Regions from separate parts of the Actinocatenispora thailandica genome, predicted to be linked through region 2. Evidence: predicted binding sites of a transcription regulator. Region 2 holds the regulator's gene; the other holds the start of a gene.

Region 1 (11,823 bases), 4.1 Mb from region 2:
TGGGGATCGCGCTGACCGACCTGGGCGGCCGGGTGGTGGCGGCCAACGACGCGCTGAACACCATGCTGCGCAGCGCACCCGGCGGGCTCACCGACCGCGACCTGTTCGGCCTGGTCCATCCGGACGACCGGGACAGCCTGCGCGACATGGTCTCGGACCGGTTGGCCACCGGTACCGTCGGCCGGATCCGCACCGAGCGCCGGCTGGTCGCCGACGACGGCGAGCTGCTGTGGGCGCTGCTCGCGGTGTCGGTGGTGCGCGACTCGGCCGGCCGGCCCTCGTACCTGGTGGTGATGGGCGAGGACAACACCCGCCGGCACCACCTGGCCGACACGCTGTCCTGGCAGGCCACCCACGACACCCTGACCGGCCTGGCGAACCGCACCCTGTTCACCGAACGGCTGCACCGGCTGTTCGGCCGGGGGGCCGGTCGGATCGGGCTGTGCTTCCTCGACCTGGACGGCTTCAAGATCATCAACGACAGCCTCGGCCACCACGTCGGGGACGAGCTGCTGCGACACGTCGCCGACCGGATCGCCGCGGCGGCCGGGTCGGACAGCCTGGTCGCGCGGCTCGGCGGGGACGAGTTCATGGTGCTGCGGGCCGACTCGGCCGGCGAGGCGGAGCTGGTGGCCCTGGCCGACCGGATCCTCGCCGCGCTCGACGAACCGATCACCGTGGGCGGCCACGAGCTGTCGGTCTCGGCGAGCATCGGGGTGATCGAACGCGCCACCCTCGGTACCGACGCCGCCGAACTGATGCGCGCCGCCGACATCACGCTGTACTGGGCGAAGGCTGCCGGCAAGGGCTGCTGGGCCACGTTCGATCCGGAACGCGACGCGCAGCAGGCCGCCCGGCAGCTGCTCGCCGAGGCGCTGCCCGGAGCGCTGCGCACCGAGCAGTTCACCCTGGCGTACCAGCCGGTGGTCGATCTCGCCGACCGGCGGGTGACCGAGCTGGAGGCGCTGGTGCGCTGGCGGCACCCACGGCTCGGCGAGCTCGGTCCGGAGGCGTTCCTGGGCATCGCCGAGGAGACCGGGGTGGTCGTGCCGCTGGGCCGCTGGGTGCTGCGGGCGGCCTGCGCGCAGGCCCGCCGCTGGCTCGACCGGTACGGCTGGGCGCCGGTGGTCTCGGTGAACCTCACCGTGCGCCAGGTGTGCGCCGCCGACCTGGTCGACGACGTCCGGCAGGCGCTGGCCGCCGCCGACCTGCCGGCCGAGGCGCTGCAGCTGGAGGTGACCGAACGCGCGCTGATCGGTGCCGAGCCGGTCGCCGCGCTGAACACCCTGTACGACGCGGGAGTTCGGATCGTGATCGACGACTTCGGCACCGGATACTCCAACCTGGTGCACCTGCGGCAGGCGCCGGTGCACGGCATCAAGCTCGCCCGCTCGTTCACCGAGAGCTTCAACGCACCCAGCCACCCGGACCGGGCCGACGTGGCGATCGTGCGGGCCCTGGTGTCCCTCGCGCACACCCTGCGGCTGACGGTGACCGCCGGCGGGGTCGAGACCGCCCGGCAGGAGTCCCGGCTGCGCGAGCTGGGTTGCGAGTGGGGTCAGGGCTTCCGGTACGGGCGGCCCGCCGCGGCGGCGCACCTCGACGAGCTGCTCGCCGCCGGCCGCACCGTGGTGCCGCCCGACCAGGGGGCGTCCTCGAAGCGCCGCCCGTAGGCGACCTTCTAGGATCGGCAGGCATGGCTGAGCACGTACTGGTCCCGTGGCAGCTCACCGACGGCGGCGATGGCTGGCCGGCCACGCTGCGCGTCGACGTGTGGGACGGGCAGGGCGCGCCGCCGGACGTCTCCGACGTCTCGTTCTACGTCCTGCCGTACGGGGTGTCGAGCGCTCGGGGCCTGGTCACCGCGATGCCCCGGCTGCGGGTGCTGCAGGCGCTGACCGCCGGGTACGAACAGCTCCTCCCGCTGCTCCGTCCGGGCCTGACGCTGTGCAACGGGCGGGGGCTGCACGATGCCAGTACCGCCGAGCACGCCCTGGGGCTGGTCCTCGCCGCCCAGCGCGACCTGCCGACCTGGGTGGACGACCAGCGCGAGCGCCGCTGGGAGCCGCACTACACCCGGTCGTTGGCGGACAGCCGGGTGCTGATCGTCGGGTACGGCTCGATCGGTACCGCGCTGGAGCGCCGGCTGCTGGCCTGCGAGGCGAGCGTGGTCCGGGTGGCGCGGTCGGCCCGGCCCGAGACGCGGGTGCACGGGGTGGCCGAGCTGCCCGCGCTGCTGCCGAAAGCCGACATCGTGGTACTGATCCTGCCCGACAACGAGTCGACCGAGCGGCTGTTCGACGCCACCGCGATGGCGGCGCTGCCGGACGGCGCGCTGGTGGTCAACGTCGGTCGCGGCCGCACCCTGGACACCGAGGCGCTCGCGGCGGAGACCGGGCGGGGCCGGCTGCGGGCCGCGCTGGACGTGACGGATCCGGAGCCGCTGCCGGCCGGCCACCCGCTGTGGTCGCATCCGGGCGTGCTGATCACGCCGCACGTGGCGGGCGGCTCGGCGACCTTCTATCCCCGGGCACGCCGGCTCATCGGCGACCAGCTGCACCGGTTCGTCACCGGTGCGCCGTTGCGCAACGTGGTCCGGGAGGGCTGAGTTCGGCCTGCGCGCTACGGTGGACCGACGGGCGCCCGCGCCGGGAATGCGCGGGGGCCGGCCACCGTTGTTACCCCCGAGGGGTATCGATCCGGAAGGGGACACCGTGCCGACCGTCGAGTTGACCAAGGACAACTTCAACAGCACGCTGGAGAGCAACGACACCGTGCTGATCGACTTCTGGGCCAGCTGGTGCGGCCCGTGCAAGATGTTCGCACCGGTGTACGAGAAGGCCGCGGAGACCAATCCGGACCTGGTGTTCGGCAAGGTCGACACCGAGGCGCAGCAGGAGCTGGCGGCCGCGTTCGACATCCGGTCGATCCCGACCCTGATGATCGTCCGGGACAAGATCGTGGTGTTCTCGCAGCCCGGCGCGCTGCCCGAGTCGGCGCTGACCGACGTCATCGACCAGGCCCGCAAGCTCGACATGGACGAGGTCCGGGCCAGCGTCGCCGACCAGCAGGCCGGCGGCACCGAGGCCTGACACCCGACCGGGCCCACACCGGCCCGACCACCGCGGTCGTCTCGACGGCGCGGGCCCGACCACGGTCGGACCCGCGCCGTCGTCGTCTGCCCACGCGTTCGGTCCGGCGGCACGAACGAACACCCCGAGACCGACCCGAACCGGCCACTCGGCACCATCACGGCGCGCCCGACATGTTCTGCACCGTCCTTGTTCGCTGACGGTGAAACTTCCTGGGGAATGAGTCGGGTCGGCTCAAGGTTGTCCGGGGCGAGTACGAGGAATGGAGCCCCAACACATGGCTGACCAGATGGCTGACCACAAGGCCGATTACGAGCTGCCCGTACTGCCGCTGTCCGACACCGTGGTCCTGCCCGGCATGGTCGTCCCGGTCACCCTGGACTCGGAACGGCAGGCCGCGGTGGACGCCGCCCGGACCGCGACCACGTCGCGCGACACCCCCGGACTGCTGCTCGTCCCGCGCATCGACGGGCACTACGCCGCGATCGGCGTCGTGGCCGAGATCGTCAAGGTGGGCCGGCTGCCCGGCGGCGAGCCCGCCGTGGTCGTGCGCGCGACGAACCGGGCCCGCATCGGTACCGGCGTGAACGGCCCCGGAGCCGCGCTCTGGGTGCAGGCCGACAAGATCACCGATCCGGCGCCGAGCGCCCGGACCGCCGAACTCGCCACCGAGTACAAGTCGGTCCTGACCTCGATCCTGCAGCAGCGTGACGCGTGGGAGGTGATCGACCGGATCGGCGCGATCAGCGACGCCGGCGAGCTCGCCGACACCGCCGGCTACACCAGTTGGCTGGACACCGAACAGAAGCTCGACCTGCTGTCCACCGAGGACCCGGCCGACCGGCTGGAGAAGCTGCTCGCCTGGGCGAAGACCCACCTGGCCGAGTCCGAGGTGGCGGAGAAGATCCGCGACGACGTGCAGCAGAACATGGACAAGTCGCAGCGGGAGTTCCTGCTGCGCCAGCAGCTCGCCGCGATCCGCAAGGAGCTGGGCGAGAACGAGCCGGACGGCGCCGACGACTACCGGTCCCGGGTCGAGGCGGCGGAGCTGCCGGAGAAGGTGAAGACCGCCGCGCTGCGCGAGGTGGGCAAGCTGGAGCGCGCCTCCGACCAGTCCCCCGAGGCCGGCTGGATCCGTACCTGGCTGGACACGGTGCTGGAGTTGCCGTGGACCACCCGCACCACCGACTCGACCGACGTACCGGCGGCACGGGAGGTGCTGGACACCGACCATGCCGGGCTGGACGACGTCAAGGACCGCATCGTGGAGTACCTCGCGGTCCGGTCCCGGCGGGCCGAGCGCGGCCTGTCGGTGGTCGGCGGCCGCGGCTCCGGTGCGGTACTGGCACTGGTCGGGCCGCCCGGCGTGGGCAAGACGTCGCTGGGTGAGTCGGTGGCACGTGCGCTCGGGCGCAAGTTCGTCCGGGTGGCGCTCGGCGGCGTGCGGGACGAGGCGGAGATCCGCGGCCACCGGCGTACCTACGTCGGCGCGCTGCCGGGCCGCATCGTCCGGGCGATCTCCGAGGCCGGTTCGATGAACCCGGTGGTGCTGCTGGACGAGGTGGACAAGGTCGGCGCGGACTACCGCGGCGACCCGGCCGCGGCGCTGCTGGAGGTGCTGGACCCGGCGCAGAACCACACGTTCACCGACCACTACCTGGAGGTCGAGCTGGACCTGTCGGACGTGCTGTTCCTCGCCACCGCCAACGTCGCCGACACGATCCCGCCGGCGTTGCTGGACCGGATGGAGCTGATCCGGCTGGACGGCTACACCGAGGACGAGAAGGTCACGATCGCGCGCGACCACCTGCTGCCCCGGCAGCTGGAGCGGGCCGCACTGGACACCGACGAGGTCACGCTGACCGACGACGCGCTGCGCCGCATCGCCGGCGAGTACACCCGGGAGCCCGGGGTGCGCCAGCTCGACCAGCTGCTCGCCCGCGCGCTGCGCAAGGTGGCGACCAGGCTCGCCACCGGCGCCGCCGAGCCGCCGCTGACCATCGACGTCGACGACCTGCGCGAGTTCCTCGGCCGGCCGCGGTTCACCCCGGAGGTCGCCGACCGGACCGCCACGCCCGGCGTGGCCACCGGACTCGCCGTCACCGGCGCCGGCGGCGAGGTGCTGTTCGTCGAGGCGGCGCTGCTGGCCGGCGAGCCGGGCCTGACCCTGACCGGTCAGCTCGGCGACGTGATGAAGGAGTCGACCCAGATCGCGCTGTCGTACCTGCGGGCCAACGCCGACGCCCTGCGGGTGCCGACCGAGCCGCTGGCCGACCACCGGGTCCACGTGCACGTACCAGCCGGTGCGGTGCCGAAGGACGGGCCGTCCGCCGGCGTCACGATGACCACCGCGCTGGCATCGCTGCTGTCCGGACGGCCGGTACGGGCCGAGGTCGGGATGACCGGCGAGGTGTCGCTGACCGGACGGGTGCTGCCGATCGGCGGGGCCAAGCAGAAGCTGCTGGCGGCGCACCGGGCGGGGCTGACCGAGGTGATCCTGCCCCGGCGCAACGAGCCCGACCTGGACGAGGTACCGGCGGCGGTGCGTGACGCGCTGCAGATTCACCTGGTCGACACGGTCGACGAGGTGCTGCGGCTCGCCCTGTCCGAGCCGGCCGCGGCACGGGCGGCGGCCTGAGCCTCGGCGCACGTCCTGCCCGGCGGGCGCCGACCCTGGTCGGGTCGGTGCCCGCCGGCACGTCCAGGGCGGCGACCATCGCGCGCCACGGCACCGTGGTACGGCGCGGCGTCAGCGGTTGCGGCGGCGCTCGGCGACGGCTTCGATCAGGAACCCGAGCGCCATGCCGAGCAGCCAGAAGTCCTTCGCCAGCGGCACGCCCTGCTCGGTGGGCAGCGGGCTGCCCGGCTTGTGCACCCCGGGCGTGCGCAGGTACATCCCGACCAGGCCGGTGGAGAACCCGGCGAGCCCGAGCCCGGCCACCGCGGTCGGCACCACCGGGTTGAGCAGCGCGACGCCCAGGGCGATCTCCGCCTTCGACAGCAGCCCGACGAACCGCTGCGGATCGACCCGCTTCAGGAACGGGTAGGCGCCGGCCGCCATGCCGTGCAGCGACGCGGCGGCCTGCTCGTCGGCGCCGCGCTTGCTCAGCCCGGAGTTGAGCAGGAAGCCACCGGCGGCCATCCGAGCCGGCAGGTGCGCGAGCTTGACCGGAAGTCCCATCCACCTTTCGTATCACCGAGACGCGGCCGGAGGCGGCCGAACGCCAGATCACCCCATCGCGCCATCGGGTGCGGTGTCGTCGATCAAGGACCGGTCGCCGGACGGCGGGCAAGGGTGTGCAGCAGGGCGACCGCGGCGAGCGCGAGAGCGACGATCACCACCGCCATCGGTACCGGGGTGCCGGTGCCGGCGAGGCCCACCAGCGGCGCCACCGCCCCACCGACCACGAACTGCAGCACGCCGAGCACGGCCGAGGCGCTGCCGGCGATGTGCCCGTGCTCGGCCAGCGCCAGCGAGGTGGCGTTCGGGCTGACCAGCCCGACGCTCGCCACCACCGCGAACAGCGCGGGCAACACGAGCGGCAGCCCGGCACCGCTGCTCACCGCGACCACGAGGAGCAGACCGCCGCCGGCACAGAGGTACGCACCGGTGCGCAGCAGCGCCGCGGGGCCGAGCCGGCCCACCAGCCGCGCCGACAGCTGGCCGGCAGCCACGATGCCCACCGCGTTGGCGCCGAACACCAGGGCGAACAGCTGCGCCGACATCCCGTACACGTCCTGCAGGACGAACGAGGATCCGGAGATGTAGGCGAACATGGCCCCGGACACGCAGCCGGCGGCGAGCGCGAGGCCGAGGAACCCGCGGTCGGCGAGCAGCACCCGAAACGCCCGCCCGGTGGCGGCGAGGCCACCGGCTCGGCGCCGGTCGGCGGGGTGCGTCTCGGGCAGGCCGGCGAGCACCGCGCACAGCAGCCCGGCGCCGATGACGGTCAGCACCGCGAACACGCCGCGCCACGAGGTGAAGCGGAGCAGCTGGCCGCCGATGGTGGGTGCCAGTACCGGTGCGATGCCGTTCACCAGCATCAGGGTGGCGAACAGCTTCGCCGCGCCGGTACCGGAGCGCAGGTCGCGCACCACGGCACGGGACAGCACCACGCCGGCGGCGCCGGACAGCCCCTGCACCAGCCGCAGCGCCACCAGCGCCCAGACGTTCGGGGCGAACGCGCACAGCACCGAGGCGACGGTGTAACAGACCAGACCGACCAGCAACGGCCGGCGCCGGCCCAGCACGTCCGACAGCGGCCCGGCGAGCAGCTGCCCGGCGGCGAGCCCGACCAGGCAGGCCGTCAGGCTCAGCTGGGCGGCGGCGGCGCTGGTGGACAGCTGGCTGGTCAGCCGGGGCAGCGCCGGCAGGTACATGTCGATCGACAGCGGGGCGAACGCCGACAGCCCGCCGAGGATGAGGATCATCCGGATCGGTATCCGCGGCTCGCCGCGCAACGCGTGCTGGGTGTCGTGCGCGGTCGCGGGGGTGCTCATGGTCTGCTGCTCCGGGTTCTGCGGGGGTGCCCGCTCCACCCTGCCAACGATTGCGGCCGGTCGCGCTGTGATCCTGCCCGCAGCGCCCGGCACGGCGCCGTACCAGGGCCGTGCCGGGTCGGCCGACGCCCGCGGCCACGAGGTCCCGGGCGGCCGGCGGCCCGGAGCCGCTCGGCCTGGTCCGGGACCCCGGCGATCGGGCCGTCGACACGGCCCTGGCGCGACGCCGGCACTGCCGGAGGATCAGATCGCGCGCAGCCGCACCTCGAAGGTGACCGGCTCGGCGCGCAGCTCGTAGCGTGGCAGCACCGCCGGGCCGCAGGAGCCGGAGCCCAGCCCGTGCTGGGCGTGGTCCAGGTTGAGCTGGATCGCGTCGCCGGCGACCAGGTCGGTGGTGTGCCGGGCGGCGGCGAGCTGCTCGCTGGTCCAGCGGCGTGCGGTCAGCTCGATGCTCGGCGCACCCTCGACCCGGAGCCCGTGCCCGGACCCGTCCAGCAGCGTCGCCCAGCGCACCGCGGTGCGGTTGCCGTTCTCCTGCGGGAACACGTACGGGGTCTGCAACTCGTCCACCGTCGCGCTGAACCGGTCGATCCGCGCCGCCTGCCGACTGTCGGCGTACGCCTCGCCGGGGCCGCCGCCGAACCAGGTGACGTGCTCCAGCGCGGCCGGCAGCGCGAGCCGCAGACCCAACCGGGGCAACGGAACCAGCCACTCGCCCTGCGGTACCACCGACACCACCAGCCGGAGCAGGTCGCCGTGCGCACTCCAGCGGTACTCCACCGCCAGGCCGGCGTCGCGGCTCGCCGCGGCCACCCGGGTACGCACCAGCAGGCCGGCCGCGGTCGGCCGCACCTCGTCGGTACGGTGGTGCATCCGGTGCAGCCCGGCGGCGCGCCAGCCGGCCCGGTACGGCTTGTCGTTGTCGATCGGCGCCCGCCACACGTCCAGCCGCGGGCCGGTCAGGGTGAGCTCGCCGAGCCCGCGCAGCACGCCGTCGGCCGGGTCGAACCGGCCCGCGCCGAGCTCGATCAGCTCACCGGTGCGGGGCGGCAGCGGCGCCGGCAGGGCGGCCCGGCATGCCGCGGCGAGCCGCACCTGGCCGTCCCCGAGCAGGTGCCCGGCCGCCGCCCACGCGGTGTCCACCGTGGACTCGACGGTGACGGTCAGCCAGCACTCACCCTCACCGGTGGGCGCCGGCAGGTCCTTGAGGTCCAGGTCGACGGTGCCGCCGGCCGGGATCGGCGGCACCGTGGTCTCGCCGGCGCCGAGCTGTTCGCCGTCCACCGCGACCCGCCAGCGCAGCATCGCGTCGGCGATCGCGGCGTGGTCGTACGTGCTGCGCAGCCGCACGGTGCGCCGGCCCGGCGACGGCGCCGCGGCCGAACCGGGTGCCGGACCGGCGAACTCGACCCGTACCGGCTCGATGAGCTTGGCGAACTCGACGAGGCCGGGCGACGGGGTGCGGTCCGGGAACACCAGACCGTCGACGATGAAGTTGCCGTCGTGCAACTCCTCGCCGAAGTCGCCGCCGTAGCGGAAGTACTCCCGGCCGTCGGCGGTGTGGCTGCGGATGCCGTGGTCCAGCCACTCCCAGATGAACCCGCCCTGGCAGCGCGGGTACTTCTCGAACAGCTCCCGGTACTCCAGCAGGCCGCCGGGCCCGTTGCCCATCGCGTGCCCGTACTCGCAGAGGATGAACGGCATGCCGCGGCGCTTCGCGTCGAGGGCGTCGTCGGCGTCCGGGTGCCGGTCCTCGGCGTGCCGGCCGATCGCGTCCACCTCGGCGTGCGAGGAGTACATCCGGGAGTACACGTCGACGTAGCGGCAGGCGTAGTCGCCCTCGTAGTGGATCGGCCGGGAGCCGTCACGGCGGCGGGTCCAGTCGGCCATCGCGCCGTGGTTGACCCCGATGCCCGACTCGTTGCCCAGCGACCACAGGATGATGCACGGGTGGTTCTTGTCCCGCTCGACCATCCGGCGCATCCGGTCCAGGTACGCGTCCGTCCACTGTGGATCGTCACTGGGGTTCCGGCGCCAGCCGTTGTAGCCGAACCCGTGGGTTTCCAGGTCGCACTCGTCGACCACCCAGAAGCCGAGTTCGTCGGCGAGGGCGAGCATCCGCGGGTCCGGCGGGTAGTGGCTGGTGCGGATCGCGTTGATGTGGTGCCGCTTCATCAGCAGCAGCTCGGCACGCAGGGTCTCCTCCGGTATCACCCGCCCCAGGTCGGGGTGGAACTCGTGCCGGTTGACCCCGCGCAGCAGCACGCGCCGGCCGTTGACCAGCAGCACGCCGTCCACGATGGACACCGTGCGGAAGCCGATCCGGATCGCGACCTGCTCACCCTCGGTGGCGAGCGTCCCGTCGTACAGCCGCGGCTGCTCGGCGCTCCAGCCGGTGACGCAGCCGATGTCGACCGGCTGGTCGGCCGGGTGGTCGGTGATGCCGAGCTCCGGCACCGACAGCCGGGCCGGTACGTCGGTGTCCACCCGCAGCAGGCCGGTGCCGACGGTGTGATCGGACTCGCTCGGCTCGAAGTCGGCGTGCACGAAGAAGTCGGTCAGGCCGCCGGCCGGGCGGTGGATGAGCGTGACGTCCCGGAAGATGCCCGGCAACCACCACATGTCCTGGTCTTCCAGGTAGCTCGCCGCCGACCACTGGTGCACCCGCACCGCGAGCGTGTTGCACCCGGCGGCGAGCAGGTGCCCGACCTCGTACTCGACCGGCAGCCGGCTGCCGGTGGACCAACCCAGTTCGGTGCCGTTGAGCCAGACCCGGGCGAACGAGTCCACCCCGTCGAACCGCAGCACCGTGCGGCCGCCGGCCAGTCGGCCGGCAGCTCGAAGCGCAGCCGGTGGTCGCCCGTCGGGTTCTCGTTCGGCACGTGCGGCGGGTCGACCGGGAAGGGGTAGTTGACGTTGGTGTAGCTGGGTTTGCCGTGGCCGTGCATCGGCCAGCTGGACGGCACCGGCAGGCTCGCCCAGGCGGAGTCGTCCAGGTCGGGTGCGCCGGGCTCGGGCGCGTCGATCCGCGGTGAGAGCCGGAACCTCCAGTCGCCGTTGAGCGACAGCGACCGGGCGGTCGAGGCGAAGGCTGCTCGCGGCGGCAGGCTGCCCACCCGGGGCGCCAGATCCTCGACGTACGACATCGCGCATCCTCCGACACGATCGATCATGTTCCGACGTGGGCCACCGTATCCGATGACCCCCGGCCGGCACAGTGCGACGACCCGCACGTCCCGCGCACCGGTACCGGCGCGGCATGGTCTGCCAGACCGGCGCGATGATCGTGCGCTTCCCACCCCCGCTGCGGCCCGGCCACTACCAGCTGACCGGGCCCTGGCCGGCCCGGAGCCGGCCGTACGGGCGTCGGCGGTGACCAGCGGCCCGCGACGCCGGGCGGCGTCAGTCGCCGGTGAGTCTGGCCGGTGGGGTCGGCAGGTCGGTCCCGGTCGTCCCTCGCAGGGCGGTGCGCATGGTCTGCGCCACCGCCCGGTCGACGGCGGCCGACACACCGGAGCCGACGTAGTCGGACGGGTCGGACGGGTTCGCGGCGATGCCGGCGGCGGCGATCTGCGGGGTGAACCCGACGAACGTCTCGGTGGCGTTGTTCTCCGACGAGCCGGTCTTGCCGCCGACCGACCGGCCGGACAGGATGCTGCCCACCTCGGTGGCGGTACCGCCGTCGCAGTGCCCGCCGGCCGACTGCTGGCCCACCGGGCAGCGCGCCGCGTCGGCGGCGGCCGCCGCGACCCCCTTGCCGATCGCCTGGTGGCAGTCCGGCCCGCCGGCCGAGACCCGGGCACCGTGCGCGTCGGTGATCGAGGTGATCGGCGTCGGGGCACAGTACTTCCCCTGTGCCGCGACCGTCGCGTACGCGTTGGCCAGGTCCAGCGGGGTGGTGTCCGCGACGCCGAGGGTGAACGAGCCCCAGCTGCCGGCGTCGTGCGCGGCCCGCCGCGCGTCGGAGTCGGCGCGGAACCTGATGCCGAGCCTCTTCGCCATCGCGACGGCCTTCTGCGGCCCGATCTGCTCCTCCAGCCAGACGAAGTAGGTGTTGACCGAGCGGCCGAAGCCGGTCCACATCGTCCGGTAGCCGTCCATCCAGGACGGGTTGTCGTTGCCTGGGCAGTAGTAGCCGCCGCAGCTCGCGGCGCCCGCGTCGGGCCACCTGGTCTGCAACCGGCCGGGCGCGTCGAACCCGGTGGACAGCGGCTTGCCCTCGCTCAGGGCG
Region 2 (11,823 bases):
GGTCGACGTGCTCGATGTCCACCGGGCACTGTTCGACGCAGGCGCCGCAGGTGGTGCAGGACCACAGCACGTCCGGGTCGATGACGCCGTTCTCGTCCGGGCCGCCGATCAGTGGGCGGTCCGCCTCGGCGAGCGCCAGCGCGTCCACCCCGGCCAGCTGTTCCTGGCTCGCCTTCTCCTCGCCGGTGGCGTCCTTGCCGCCGCCGGCGAGCAGGTAGGGCGCCTTCGCGTGCGCGTGGTCGCGCAGCGACAGGATCATCAGCTTCGGTGACAGCGGCTTACCGGTGTTCCAGGCCGGGCACTGCGACTGGCACCGGCCGCACTCGGTACAGGTGGTGAAGTCGAGCAGGCCCTTCCAGCTGAACTGCTCGACCTGCGCCACCCCGAACGGGTCCTTCTCCGGGTCGGCCTCCTCGAAGTCGAGCGGCTTGCCGTCGGCCATCATCGGCCGCAGCGGGCCGAGCGCGGCGGCACCGTCGGAGTTGCGCTTGAAGAAGATGTTGAAGAACGCGAGGAACCGGTGCCAGGCGACACCCATCGTCAGGTTCAGCCCGATGACGATGAACCACACCCACGACACCAGCAGTTTGACCAGGGCGCAGACCGTGACCAGGGTGAGCGCGGTGTCGGTGGACATGCCGGTGAAGATCGAGCCGAACGCGTGCGACAGCGGCGTCGCCCAGGTCGGGTACGGGAAGTCGCCGGCGGCGATCTTGAAGGTGCGGATGGCGAAGATCGACGCGCAGATCGCGAAGATCGTCCACTCCACGTAGTACGCCTGCCAGGCGGTGGAGCCGAGGAACCGCGACCGGCTGCGCCGGCGCGGCAGGTTCACCTGGCGGATGATGATCAGCACCGTGATCGCGACCCAGCACAGGCCGGCGATCAGCTCCATGAGCAGGCCGTACACCGTCCAGTGGCCGATCACCGGCCACTCGAACCGCGGGTTGGACACCTCGCCGAACGCCTCGACGATGGTGAACAGCAGGGAGCCGAACGCGACCATCACGAACCAGTGCGCGACGCCGACCCGGGTCCACTTGAGCATCCGGGTGTGGCCGAGGATCTCGCGCAGCATGGTCGCGGTGCGTTGGCCCTTGGCGACGAACCGGCTCGGGTCGCTCGCGCCGACCCGGAACAGCCGGACGAAGTATCGCGCGGCACGGACGGCCATCACGACGGCGCCGGCGAACACCAGCCAGGCCACCGCGGTGGCGACGATCTGGAGCGCGTGCATGGTCCGCGTTCCTCCCGGGTTGCGGGTGTGGGCTGCCGACAGCTTATTACTCGCCGGTAGCACGTGGGGTCCGGCCCGCCGCCCGGCCGCCGACCGGCCCCGCGCGGCCGGGTTTGTCCGGTCGGGCGCGCGAACCCGCGAACTCCGGCCGAACGGGTCCGATCCGACGCTCACACCCTACGTGTTCACCCCGGGCAACCTGGCCTTCCGCAATCACCGGTACGGACAGTGCTTGCGTGACCGCCCTCGGTGGTTTTGCGTTAGCAGTAGAGGCGCCAGGGGTGGCCCCGGAATCCGTACGGCTTCGGGCGCGGCCCGCAAACCAGCCGTGCGGCGGGCCGCCCGCCGGCGACTCGAACAGAGCCGAGTGGCCGGCGACCGGCAGGGGGACGCCGCGCCGCGGCCGAGGAGGTACCCGCAGCCATGCGCAGTCCGTACACGCTGGATGATCCGCCGCCGCGCCAGCCACCGGCGGCGGTCGTCGAGGTGACGGCGTGGGCACTCGCCGCCGACATCTGGTACGGGCACCAGCCGGACAGCCTGCTCGGTACCGAGTGCGCCGAATGTCACAGCTCGTGGCCGTGCCCGAGCTGGGAGGTCGCCGACTCGATCCTCGCCGATGTCTGCCCACCGGGTACGACGCCGCGGCGGGCGGCCGACCCCGGGGCGGCTGGCGGGCTGCGGCGGTCGGACGCCGCGGGGGCGGCCGGCGGTTCTCGGCGGGCGGCCGACTCCGGGGCGGCGAGCGTGGTGCGGCGGGCCGGCGCGCCCCGGGCGACCGGCGACGCCGGCGCGGCCGGGCGAGTGGTGCGGTCGGCCGCGCCGCCGCTGCGGCCGGCCGGCGCGGCGGCCGGCATCGACCCGGCGACCCATGCCGCCGAGCCGGACCCCGGCCGGGAGGTCACCGAACTGCCCGCGCAGGGCACCGGCCGGCATGCCGTGGCCGCGGACCGGCCGTCGTTCGCGCAGCGTGCGGCCGGTCTCGTCCCGGCGACCCGGGCCGGCGCGCCGACCCGCGGCCGGCGCCGCCGCGCGGACCCCGCCGACGCTGCCGAGGTGCCGATCGAGCGCTCGGCCGAGCGTCTGGTCGGGCACCGTGCCCGCGCTACCCAGGAGTTGCCGGTGCTCGGTAACCTGCCCCGCGCGCTGCGCGCCGCCGGGGACGCCGGCCGGCACTGACCTGCCCGGCGCCTCCGACCCGCTACCGCCGACCGGGTCGGCCCGGATGGGTCGCCCGGTGTGCTCCGTCACTGGTCGTAGCCGTGTTCCGGCACCGTCCGGGGGAATGCGAACCCCGGGTGCCGCGTTGTGTGACCATGAAGGTTGCGTGAGACAGACTCAACCCGAGTTGACGATCGGTCCACGGTCGCGTCAACATTGAGTCAAGCGCACTCAACTTCGCCACATGGCACCAGAAAACGGCCACCTGGCATCAGTATCGGAGGAAGACAACATGGCACGTGCGGTCGGCATCGACCTCGGCACCACCAACTCTGTGGTCAGCGTCCTGGAGGGCGGCGAGCCCACCGTCATCGCGAACGCCGAAGGCGCCCGCACCACCCCGTCGATCGTCGCGTTCGCCAAGAACGGCGAGGTCCTCGTCGGTGAGGTCGCCAAGCGGCAGGCGATCACCAACCCGGACCGGACCGTGCGGTCGGTCAAGCGGCACATGGGCACCGACTGGTCGATCGACATCGACGACAAGAAGTACACCGCGCAGGAGATCAGCGCCCGCACCCTGCAGAAGCTGAAGCGCGACGCCGAGGCCTACCTGGGCGAGCAGGTCACCGACGCAGTGATCACCGTCCCGGCGTACTTCGAGGACGCGCAGCGCACCGCGACGAAGGAGGCCGGCGAGATCGCCGGTTTCAACGTCCTGCGCATCATCAACGAGCCCACCGCGGCCGCCCTGGCGTACGGGCTGGACAAGGGCGACAAGGAAGAGACCGTGCTGGTCTTCGACCTCGGCGGCGGTACGTTCGACGTCTCGCTGCTGGAGATCGGCGACGGCGTGATCCAGGTGCTCGCCACCAACGGTGACAACCACCTCGGCGGCGACGACTGGGACGAGCGCATCATCAAGCACCTGGTGCAGACCTTCCAGGGGCAGCACGGCGTCGACCTGGGCAAGGACAAGATGGCCCTGCAGCGCCTCAAGGAGGCTGCGGAGAAGGCCAAGATCGAGCTGTCCGCCACCACGAACACCACGATCAACCTGCCGTACATCACGGCCGGCCCGGACGGCCCGCTGCACATGGACATCTCGCTGTCCCGCAGCGAGTTCCAGCGCCTCACCCAGGACCTGCTGGACCGCACCAAGGCCCCGTTCGAGCAGGCGGTGCGCGACGCCGGCATCAAGGTGTCCGACATCGACGACGTGATCCTGGTCGGCGGCTCCACCCGGATGCCCGCCGTGAACGAGGTCGTCAAGGAGCTGGTCGGCAAGGACGCGCACAAGGGCGTCAACCCGGACGAGGTCGTTTCGGTCGGTGCCGCGCTGCAGGCCGGCGTGCTCAAGGGCGAGGTCAAGGACGTCCTGCTGGTCGACGTGACCCCGCTGTCGCTGGGCATCGAGACCAAGGGTGGCGTGTTCACCAAGCTGATCGAGCGCAACACCAAGATCCCGGTGAAGCGGTCCGAGGTGTTCACCACCGCCGACGACAACCAGCCGTCGGTGCTCATCCAGGTGTTCCAGGGCGAGCGCGAGATCGCCGCGTACAACAAGAAGCTCGGCACCTTCGAGCTGACCGGGCTGCCGCCGGCGCCGCGGGGCGTGCCGAAGATCGAGGTGTCCTTCGACATCGACGAGAACGGCATCGTCAACGTGTCCGCCAAGGACGAGGCGACCGGCAAGGCGCAGTCGATGACCATCTCCGGCGGCTCCTCGCTGCCGAAGGAGGACATCGAGCGGATGATGCGCGAGGCGCAGGACCACGCCGACGAGGACAAGAAGCGTCGCGAGGAGGCGGAGACCCGCAACCTGGCGGAGGGCCTGCAGTTCCAGACCGAGAAGTTCCTCGCGGAGAACGGCGAGAAGATCCCGGCCGACAAGAAGTCCGAGATGGAGGAGGCCCTGGGCGAGCTGCGTGGCGCGCTCGGCGGCCAGGACATCGAGGCCATCAAGACGGCGCAGGAGAAGCTCGCGAAGGTCTCCCAGGAGGCCGGTGCCGCGATGTACGCGGCGTCCCAGGCCGCCGGTGAGGGTGCCTCGGCGGGCGCCGAGGGTGCCGCCGGCGCCGGTGCGACCGGTGACGCGGGGGCGCAGGCCGGCTCCGCCGCGGGTGGCAAGGACGACGTCGTGGACGCCGAGATCGTGGACGAGGACGACAAGAAGTGACCGAGCGCAACAGCGCCGACGCAGGAAAGGTGCCCCCGGCCGCCGGGGGCACCGGCCCGCGCGAGGACGAAGAGCAGGAGGAGCGGATAGTCGTGCGCGACCGGCGTCGCATCGATCCGAACGGCACCTCGCCCCGCGGGGGTACGGAGACCGCCGCCCCGGCGGATGCCGAGCCCGCGGCGGCGGATGCCGAGCCCGCAGCGGCTGGTACGTCGGAGCCGACCGCCGCGCCCGACGCCGGTGAGGTGGAGAAGTTGAGTACCGAGCTCGCTGAGCGCACCGCCGACCTGAAGCGGGTCGTCGCCGAGTACGCGAACTACCGGCGGCGGGTCGAGCGGGACCGCAACGTGGCCGCCGAGCAGGCGACCGGCGCGGTGCTGGCGTCGCTGCTGCCGGTGCTGGACGACCTGGACCGGGCCCGCGAGCACGGTGACCTGGTCGGTCCGTTCGGCGCGGTCGCCGACCAGCTCGTCTCGGCGCTGACCAAGGCGGGCCTCACGCCGTACGGCGAGGCCGGCGACCCGTTCGACCCGATGCACCACGAGGCGGTGGCGCACTCGCTGTCGCCGGACGTGACGGAGCCGACCTGCGTGATGGTGATGCGGCGCGGCTACCGGCACGGCGAGCGGATGCTGCGACCGGCGATGGTCGCGGTCGCCGACCCGGACCCGGACGCGCCGCCGGCCGAGGCGGCGACCGAGTCGGGCAAGGCCGCCGACGCCGGCGACCAGAAGAGCACGGACGAGTCGAGCACGGACGGGTCGGAGAGCTGACCGGTCCGCTGCGTGGACAGGTGGAAGGGGGGCTGCTGCGGTGAGCCAACAGGACTGGCTGGAGAAGGACTACTACGAGGTCCTCGGGGTGCCGAAGGATGCGCCGGCGAGCGACATCAAGAAGGCCTTCCGCAAGCTGGCTCGGGAGCTGCACCCCGACCACAACCCCGGTGACGACGCCGCCCGGGAGCGGTTCAAGGACGTCTCCGAGGCATACTCCGTGCTCTCCGACGACAAGAAGCGCAAGGAGTACGACGAGACCAGGTCGCTGTTCGGCAGCGGCCTGGGCGGCCGGATGCCGGGCGGGGCGCCGGGTGGCGGCGGCATGCCGTTCGACCTGTCCGACCTGATCGGCAACGCGCAGAACCGGGCGGGCGGGTTCACCGACCTGTTCGGTTCGCTGTTCGGCGGCGGCCGGCACAACGCGCCGCCGACCGACCGGATGGGGCGCGACATCGAGGCGGAGGTGTCGGTCGGGTTCACCGACGCGGTGCTCGGCACGACGCTGCCGCTGTCGCTGCGCTCGCCCGGCGTCTGCGACCTGTGCCACGGAACGGGCGCGAAGCCGGGCACCTCGCCGCGCACCTGCCCGACCTGCCACGGCAGCGGGCTGACCTCCAGCAACCAGGGGGCGTTCAGCTTCTCCGAGCCGTGCAAGGACTGCTCCGGTACCGGGTCGATCGTGGACGAGAAGTGCCCGGAGTGCCGCGGCAGCGGCGGGGTCACCAAGACCCGGACGATGTCGGTCCGGCTGCCGGCCGGGGTGTCGGACGGGCAGCGGATCCGGGTGCGGGGCAAGGGTGAGCCGGGTGGCCGCGGCGGCCCGGCCGGCGATCTGTACGTGCTGGTGCACGTCACGCCGGACGACCTGTTCGGCCGCAGCGGCAAGAACATCACGCTGACCGTGCCGGTCACGTTCGCCGAGGCGGCGTTGGGCGCCGACCTGCGGGTGCCCACGGTGGACGGGGTGGTCACCGTGCGGGTCCCGCCGGGTACGCCCAGCGGCCGGGTGCTGCGGGTCCGCGGCAAGGGTGTGCCGGCGAAGACGGGTGCCGGCGACCTGCTGGTGACGATCGACGTGGCGGTACCGCCGGAGCTGTCCGAACGTGCCCGCAAGGCGCTGGCCGAGTTCGCGGCGGAGACGCCGGCCGCGCCGCGGAACCAGATCGACGCCCGGGTCCGCCGGCAGGAGCACTGAGGAGGTCGGGCATGGCCATGGAGTTCTTCGTCGACATCGAGTCGACGTCCGACGCGAAGGTCATCGTCATCTCCGTCGCCGCCCGGATGGCCGGGATGCACCCGCAGACCCTCCGGCAGTACGACCGGCTCGGGCTGGTGCAGCCGGGCCGCACCGCGGGCGGCGGCCGGCGGTACAGCGCGCGCGATGTGGCACTGCTGCGCGAGATCCAGCGGCTGTCCCAGGAGGAGGGGGTCAACCTCGCCGGGATCAAGCGGATCATCGAGCTGGAGCAGGCCACCCGGTTGATGCAGAGCCGGGTCGCCGAGCTGGAGGAGCAGCTGATCGAGGCGCGCCACCAGCTCGCCGAGATGCAGGCCATGTCCCCGTCGTACGGGCGGGATCTGGTGCCGACCCAGGAGACCGCGCTGGTCGTCTGGCGGCCACGCACCGCCCAACAGCGGCGCCGCGACCGCTGAGCCGACCCACCCACACCACCACGCGCCCGGCCGGGGAACGCGCCGTTCCCCGGCCGGGCGCGTGCGTGGGGGCAGTGTCGCACGTCCGGGTGGCCGGTACCGGCGAAACGTCGAAGATCGAGGCCAGCCCGTTGCCGCTCGGTAGCGTCGGTCACCGGAGCCGCCTTCCGGGTGGTGGCGGTGGCCGGCCGGTCATCGCGGATCGCAACGAGAGGGACAACGGGTCATGGGGATGAAGGACAAGTTCGACGACATGAAGGACAAGGCCAAGGACATGCTCGGCGAGCACAAGGATCAGGCCGAGCAGGGCGTGGACAAGGCCCGCGACATGGCGAGCGAGAAGACCGGCGGCAAGTACGACGACAAGCTGGACGCCGCCAGCGAAAAGGGCAAGGACTTCATGGGCAACATGGGCGACGATCGCTGATCGTCCCCCTCGGGGCGATGAACACGGTCCTGGCCGCATCCGTCGGATGCGGCCAGGACCTTTCTCGTGTGCGGGACAACCCCGGGTTTACCCCGGTTTCGGTCCGCGAGGCTGGGCGGCGCGGCACCGGCGGGGCACGATGGAGATCGACCGATCATGCGGAAGGGGCTCCACCGAATGAGCGAGCGTCAGCGACCGAGCTTGTGGGAGAGGTTCGACGAGTTCGCCGATCGGGCCACCGAGCTGGCCGACAAGGCCACCGACCGGGCCCGCGGGCTGGCGGCCGAGCACAACGACAGGATCGACGCGAAGCTGGATCGGGCGGCCGGCTTCCTCGACGAGAAGACCGGCGGGAAGTACTCCGACAGGATCGGGACCGGGGTCGGCCGGGCCAAGGACAGCCTGGACCGGTTCGCCGAGCAGGACCAGCAGGCACCGGGCTCGGAGCAGGGCGGCGCCGGTCCGACCGGTGGCGAACAGGCCGGCGGCGCCACGGGCGCGTCCGGCCGGAACTGACTCGCCCGGCCGAAACTGGCCCGTCCGGCCGGAGCTGGCCCGTCCGGCCGGAGCTGACTCGCCCGGCCGGAGCTGACCTGCCCGGCTGGAGCTGGCCGGGCGGCCGGCGGCGATCGGGCCGGCCGCAGCGCAGCAGCGCTGCGGCGGTGGTCGACCGCGGCGTGGTGGCGTCAGTGCACGTCGTCGCGCTCGGCGGAGGTCTCGTCGAGCACGCTGGGCGCGTCCGGTTCACGTGCCGGGGCGGGCTGCGTGGGCAGCATCGCGGCGTGTTCCGCGGGGCCGATCAGGTCGTCGACCGCGATCGGCGCGCCCGCGGCGGCCGGCGCGGCGATCCTCCGGACCCGCCGGCGTGGCCGGCCGATGTCGGTCAGCCGGGCCAGCAGCGGCCCGACCACCACGGTGATCATCACGTACGCGGTGGCCAGCGGCCCGATCTGCTTCTCGATCCCGGCCGCCACCGCCAGCCCGGCGATGACGATGGAGAACTCGCCCCGCGGGGTGAGGGCGAGCCCGGCTCGCCACCGGCCGCGTGGTGCGATGCCGGCCCGTTTCGCGGCGAGGTACCCGGTCGCGACCTTCGTCCCCATCGTCACCACGGCCAGTGCCACCGCCGGCAGCAGTACCGACGGGATCGACCGCGGATCGGTGTGCAGGCCGAAGAAGACGAAGAACACCGCGGCGAACAGGTCGCGCAGCGGGCTGAGCAGCTGGCTGGCGTGCTCGGCGACCTCACCGGAGAGCGCGATACCGACGAGGAACGCGCCGACCGCGGACGACACCTTCAACCCCTGCGCGACGCCGGCGACGAGCAGCGTCAGGCCGAGCACACCGAGCAGGAACGACTCGGCGTTCCTGGCCGAGACCAGCGCCGAGATGAACCCGCCGTACCGGATCGCGACGACCAGCACCGCGGTGATGGTGAGGACCGCGATGCCGAGCGTCAGGCCGCCCATCAGCAGCCCGGAGCCGGCCAGCACCGCGGTCAGGATCGGCAGGTAGAGCGCCATCGCCAGGTCCTCGGTGACCAGCACCGACAGCACCGTCGGCGTCTCCCGGTTGCCCAGCCGGCCGAGGTCGGTGAGTACCTTCGCGATCACGCCGGACGAGGAGACCCAGGTGATGCCGGCCAGCACCACGGCGGCGACCGGGCCCCAGCCCAGGATCAGCGCGAGCGCGGCGCCGGGTACCGCGTTGAGGACCGCGTCGAGCAGGCCGGACGGCGCGTGCCGTTTCAGGTTGCCGACCAGCTCGCTCGGTGAGTATTCGAGCCCGAGCATGACCAGCAGCAGGACGACGCCGATCTCCGAGCCGGCCTCGGTGAACTCCTGGCTGGCCGACAGCGGCAGCAGCCCGCCGTGGCCGAAGGCGAGCCCGGCGAGCAGGTAGAGCGGGATGGGGGTCAGCCCGACGCGCCGGGCGACGCGGCCGAGCAGGGCGAGGCCGAGCAGCAGCGCACCGATTTCGGTGAGGAGTGCGGCACTGTCCACCGGCTACCCCGGCTGACCGTGGGCGATGATGTCGGCCACCCCGTCGACACCCTCGCGGGTACCGACGACGACGATCAGGTCGCCGCCGGCCAGCCGGAAGTCGGGGGTGGGTGACGCGACGGCCTCGCCGTGCCGCAGCACCGCGACGATGGACGCACCGGTCCGGGTGCGGGCCTGGGTGTCGCCCATCGCCCGGCCGGCGAACGGCGAGCCGGCCCGGACCGGGATCTGCTCGATGACCAGGGTGCCGGCCACCTGGTCGTGCAGCCCGGCGAGCTGGCTGAGCACCCGGGACGCGTCCAGGATCACTGCGAGCGCGTCGGCCTCGTCGTCGGTCAGCGGCACCGTGTCGCTGCTCTCGTCCGGGTCCTCCGGGTCGTACACGACCAGGTCGCGTTGGCCCGACCGGTGCGTGACGACGCCGATCCGGCGACCGGACGTGGTGGCCAGGTCGTGCCGCACGCCGATGCCTGGTAGCACGGCCTTCTCGACCCGTACCCGCACGGTGTTCACCGCCTTGCAGTCCTCTTGCTTCGGCCGGAGTGGCAACCCTACAAGGCGATCGTGGGTGCGTCCTCCGGGCCGGACCGGCCGGTACCGGGGTGGCTGGTGTGCGGGCGGCGAGGGGTCAGGGGGTGTCGAGGTGCAGCGCGTTGGGCAGCGGCGGGATGGCGCGGCGTCCGGTGAGCAGGGCCCGGGTGGCGTCGCCGGCTCGCCCGATGGCGAGTTCGGCGGCGTCCGGGCCGGTACCGAAGGCGCCGAGGTGGGCCATCACGGCGTGCCCGTGCGCGGTGGTGGCGACGGCGAGGGCGAGCGCACCCGCCCGGTCCGGGTCGCCGTCGGAGAGGTCCAGTGCGGCGCCCAGGAACGCGTCCTTGAGCGGGCCGGTGGCGCGCACCAGTTCGGGGTGCCGGGGCCGGTCGAGCGCGCTGCCGAACGCCGCCTCGAACAGCGCCCGCTGCTCGACCCCGAACCGGACGTACCCGCGGGCCGCGGCGACGAGCGCCTCGATCGAGGTGTGCGCGTCGGCGGACTCGGCGGCGACGGTGTCGGTGAGCACCTCGCAGGCGCGTACCGCGACGGCGGCGAGCAGCTCCTGCCGGTCGGCGAAGTGCCGGTACGGCGCGCTGACCGCGACGCCGAGCCGCCGGCTCGCCTCGGCCAGCGAGAACCCGGCGACGCCGCGTTCGGCGATCAGTTCGATCGCCGTGTCGACCAGCGCGGCGCGCAGGTCGCCGTGGTGGTAGTGCTGTTTCCTGCCGGCTCGACGCACGCGGCAAGGTTACGACTCGGGCCCTGGTGGCGGGCTCGTGGCCGGGCCGGCTCGCCGGGCCCGCGGCGGCGTTCGGTGCGGCATCGCCGGCACGGTCACCGGACGGCGGGCCGGGACAGCTGGTCGAGCCGGGCGAGTTCGTCGGCGGTGAGCCGGACGTCCATCGCGCCGGCCGCCTCGGTGGCGTGCCGCGGTTTCGAGGCGCCGGGGATGGCCACCACGGTGTCGCCGTAGTACCGGATCAGCCAGCTCAGCGCCACCTGCCCGGGGGTGGCGTGGTGCCGGTCGGCGATCGCCCGGAGTTCGGTGATCAGCGGCCGGGTGCGGGCCAGCCCGGCGGCGGAGAACGCGCCGCGGCTGGTGTAGCGCCGGCCCGGCCGCAGCGCGGCGACCTCGTCCGGCGCGTCGTGGTAGCGGCCGGTCAGCAGGCCGCCGGCGAGCGGCGAGTACGCGATCAGGCTGATGCCGAGTTCCCGGGCGGCGTCGAGCACGCCGTTGTCCTCGATCGCCCGGTGCACCAGGTTGATCTGCAACTGGTTGGCGGCCAGCTCGATGCCCTCGTCGCGCAGCACCCGGTGGGCGGCCCGCAGCCGGCGTCCGCCGACGTTGCTGACGCCGACCGCGCGGATCTTGCCGGCCCGCAGCACCCGGGCCATTGCCCGCAGCTGGGCCGGCATCGACGACAGGCTGCTGAACGGTTCGTGGATCTGGTACAGGTCGATCGGGTACGGGTCGAGCGCGCGCAGCCGGTGCCCGACGGTGCGCGGGATGTTGCCGGCGAACCGCCCGGTGGGCAGCCACTTGGTCGCCACCACGACGTCGCCGGGTTCGCGGCCGGCCGCCCGCAGCGCGGCGGCGAGGGCCCGCTCGGACCTGCCGCGGCCGTACATCTCGGCGGTGTCGAACCAGGTGATGCCGGCGTCCAGGGCGACCTCGACGATCCGGTCGACGGTGTTCTGGCCGATGGTGCGGATGGCGAGGCCGGCCAGCCCGCCGCCGGAGAACTGCATGCAGCCCAGCCCGATCGGGCTGACCCGGATGTCGCTGCGGCCGAGTCGACGCATCTCCACGGGGTCCCCCGGCGTCTCGATGTTAGTGGCTTTCACAATGTGATCGA

What was found. Region 2 encodes HspR, which represses chaperone genes until heat shock. Its sites were predicted from a motif close to TTGAGTNNNNNNNACTCAA; they were not measured.
Positions count from the first base shown of each region.
Region 1: lon (endopeptidase La) is a predicted target of HspR. The motif match lies at 3,312-3,330, and genes of this name have one in related genera.

Region 1 covers NZ_AP023355.1:2,991,964-3,003,786, reverse strand. Annotated here, with positions in the region: gene Athai_RS13310 (putative bifunctional diguanylate cyclase/phosphodiesterase) at 1-1,673, shown strand, start outside; gene Athai_RS13305 (2-hydroxyacid dehydrogenase) at 1,697-2,608, shown strand; gene trxA (thioredoxin) at 2,715-3,092, shown strand; gene lon (endopeptidase La) at 3,382-5,730, shown strand; gene Athai_RS13290 (hypothetical protein) at 5,842-6,273, opposite strand; gene Athai_RS13285 (multidrug effflux MFS transporter) at 6,357-7,592, opposite strand; gene Athai_RS34790 (glycoside hydrolase family 2 TIM barrel-domain containing protein) at 7,836-10,214, opposite strand; partial or broken gene Athai_RS34785 (sugar-binding domain-containing protein) at 10,224-10,738, opposite strand; gene Athai_RS13275 (transglycosylase domain-containing protein) at 10,995-11,823, opposite strand, start outside.
Region 2 covers NZ_AP023355.1:7,140,422-7,152,244, forward strand. Annotated here, with positions in the region: gene Athai_RS32330 ((Fe-S)-binding protein) at 1-1,237, opposite strand, end outside; gene Athai_RS32335 (hypothetical protein) at 1,661-2,416, shown strand; gene dnaK (molecular chaperone DnaK) at 2,691-4,574, shown strand; gene grpE (nucleotide exchange factor GrpE) at 4,667-5,347, shown strand; gene dnaJ (molecular chaperone DnaJ) at 5,388-6,545, shown strand; gene Athai_RS32355 (heat shock protein transcriptional repressor HspR) at 6,557-7,003, shown strand; gene Athai_RS32360 (antitoxin) at 7,230-7,430, shown strand; gene Athai_RS32365 (antitoxin) at 7,608-7,946, shown strand; partial or broken gene Athai_RS32370 (cation:proton antiporter) at 8,234-9,433, opposite strand; gene Athai_RS32375 (cation:proton antiporter regulatory subunit) at 9,437-9,937, opposite strand; gene Athai_RS32380 (TetR/AcrR family transcriptional regulator) at 10,062-10,706, opposite strand; gene Athai_RS32385 (aldo/keto reductase) at 10,802-11,770, opposite strand.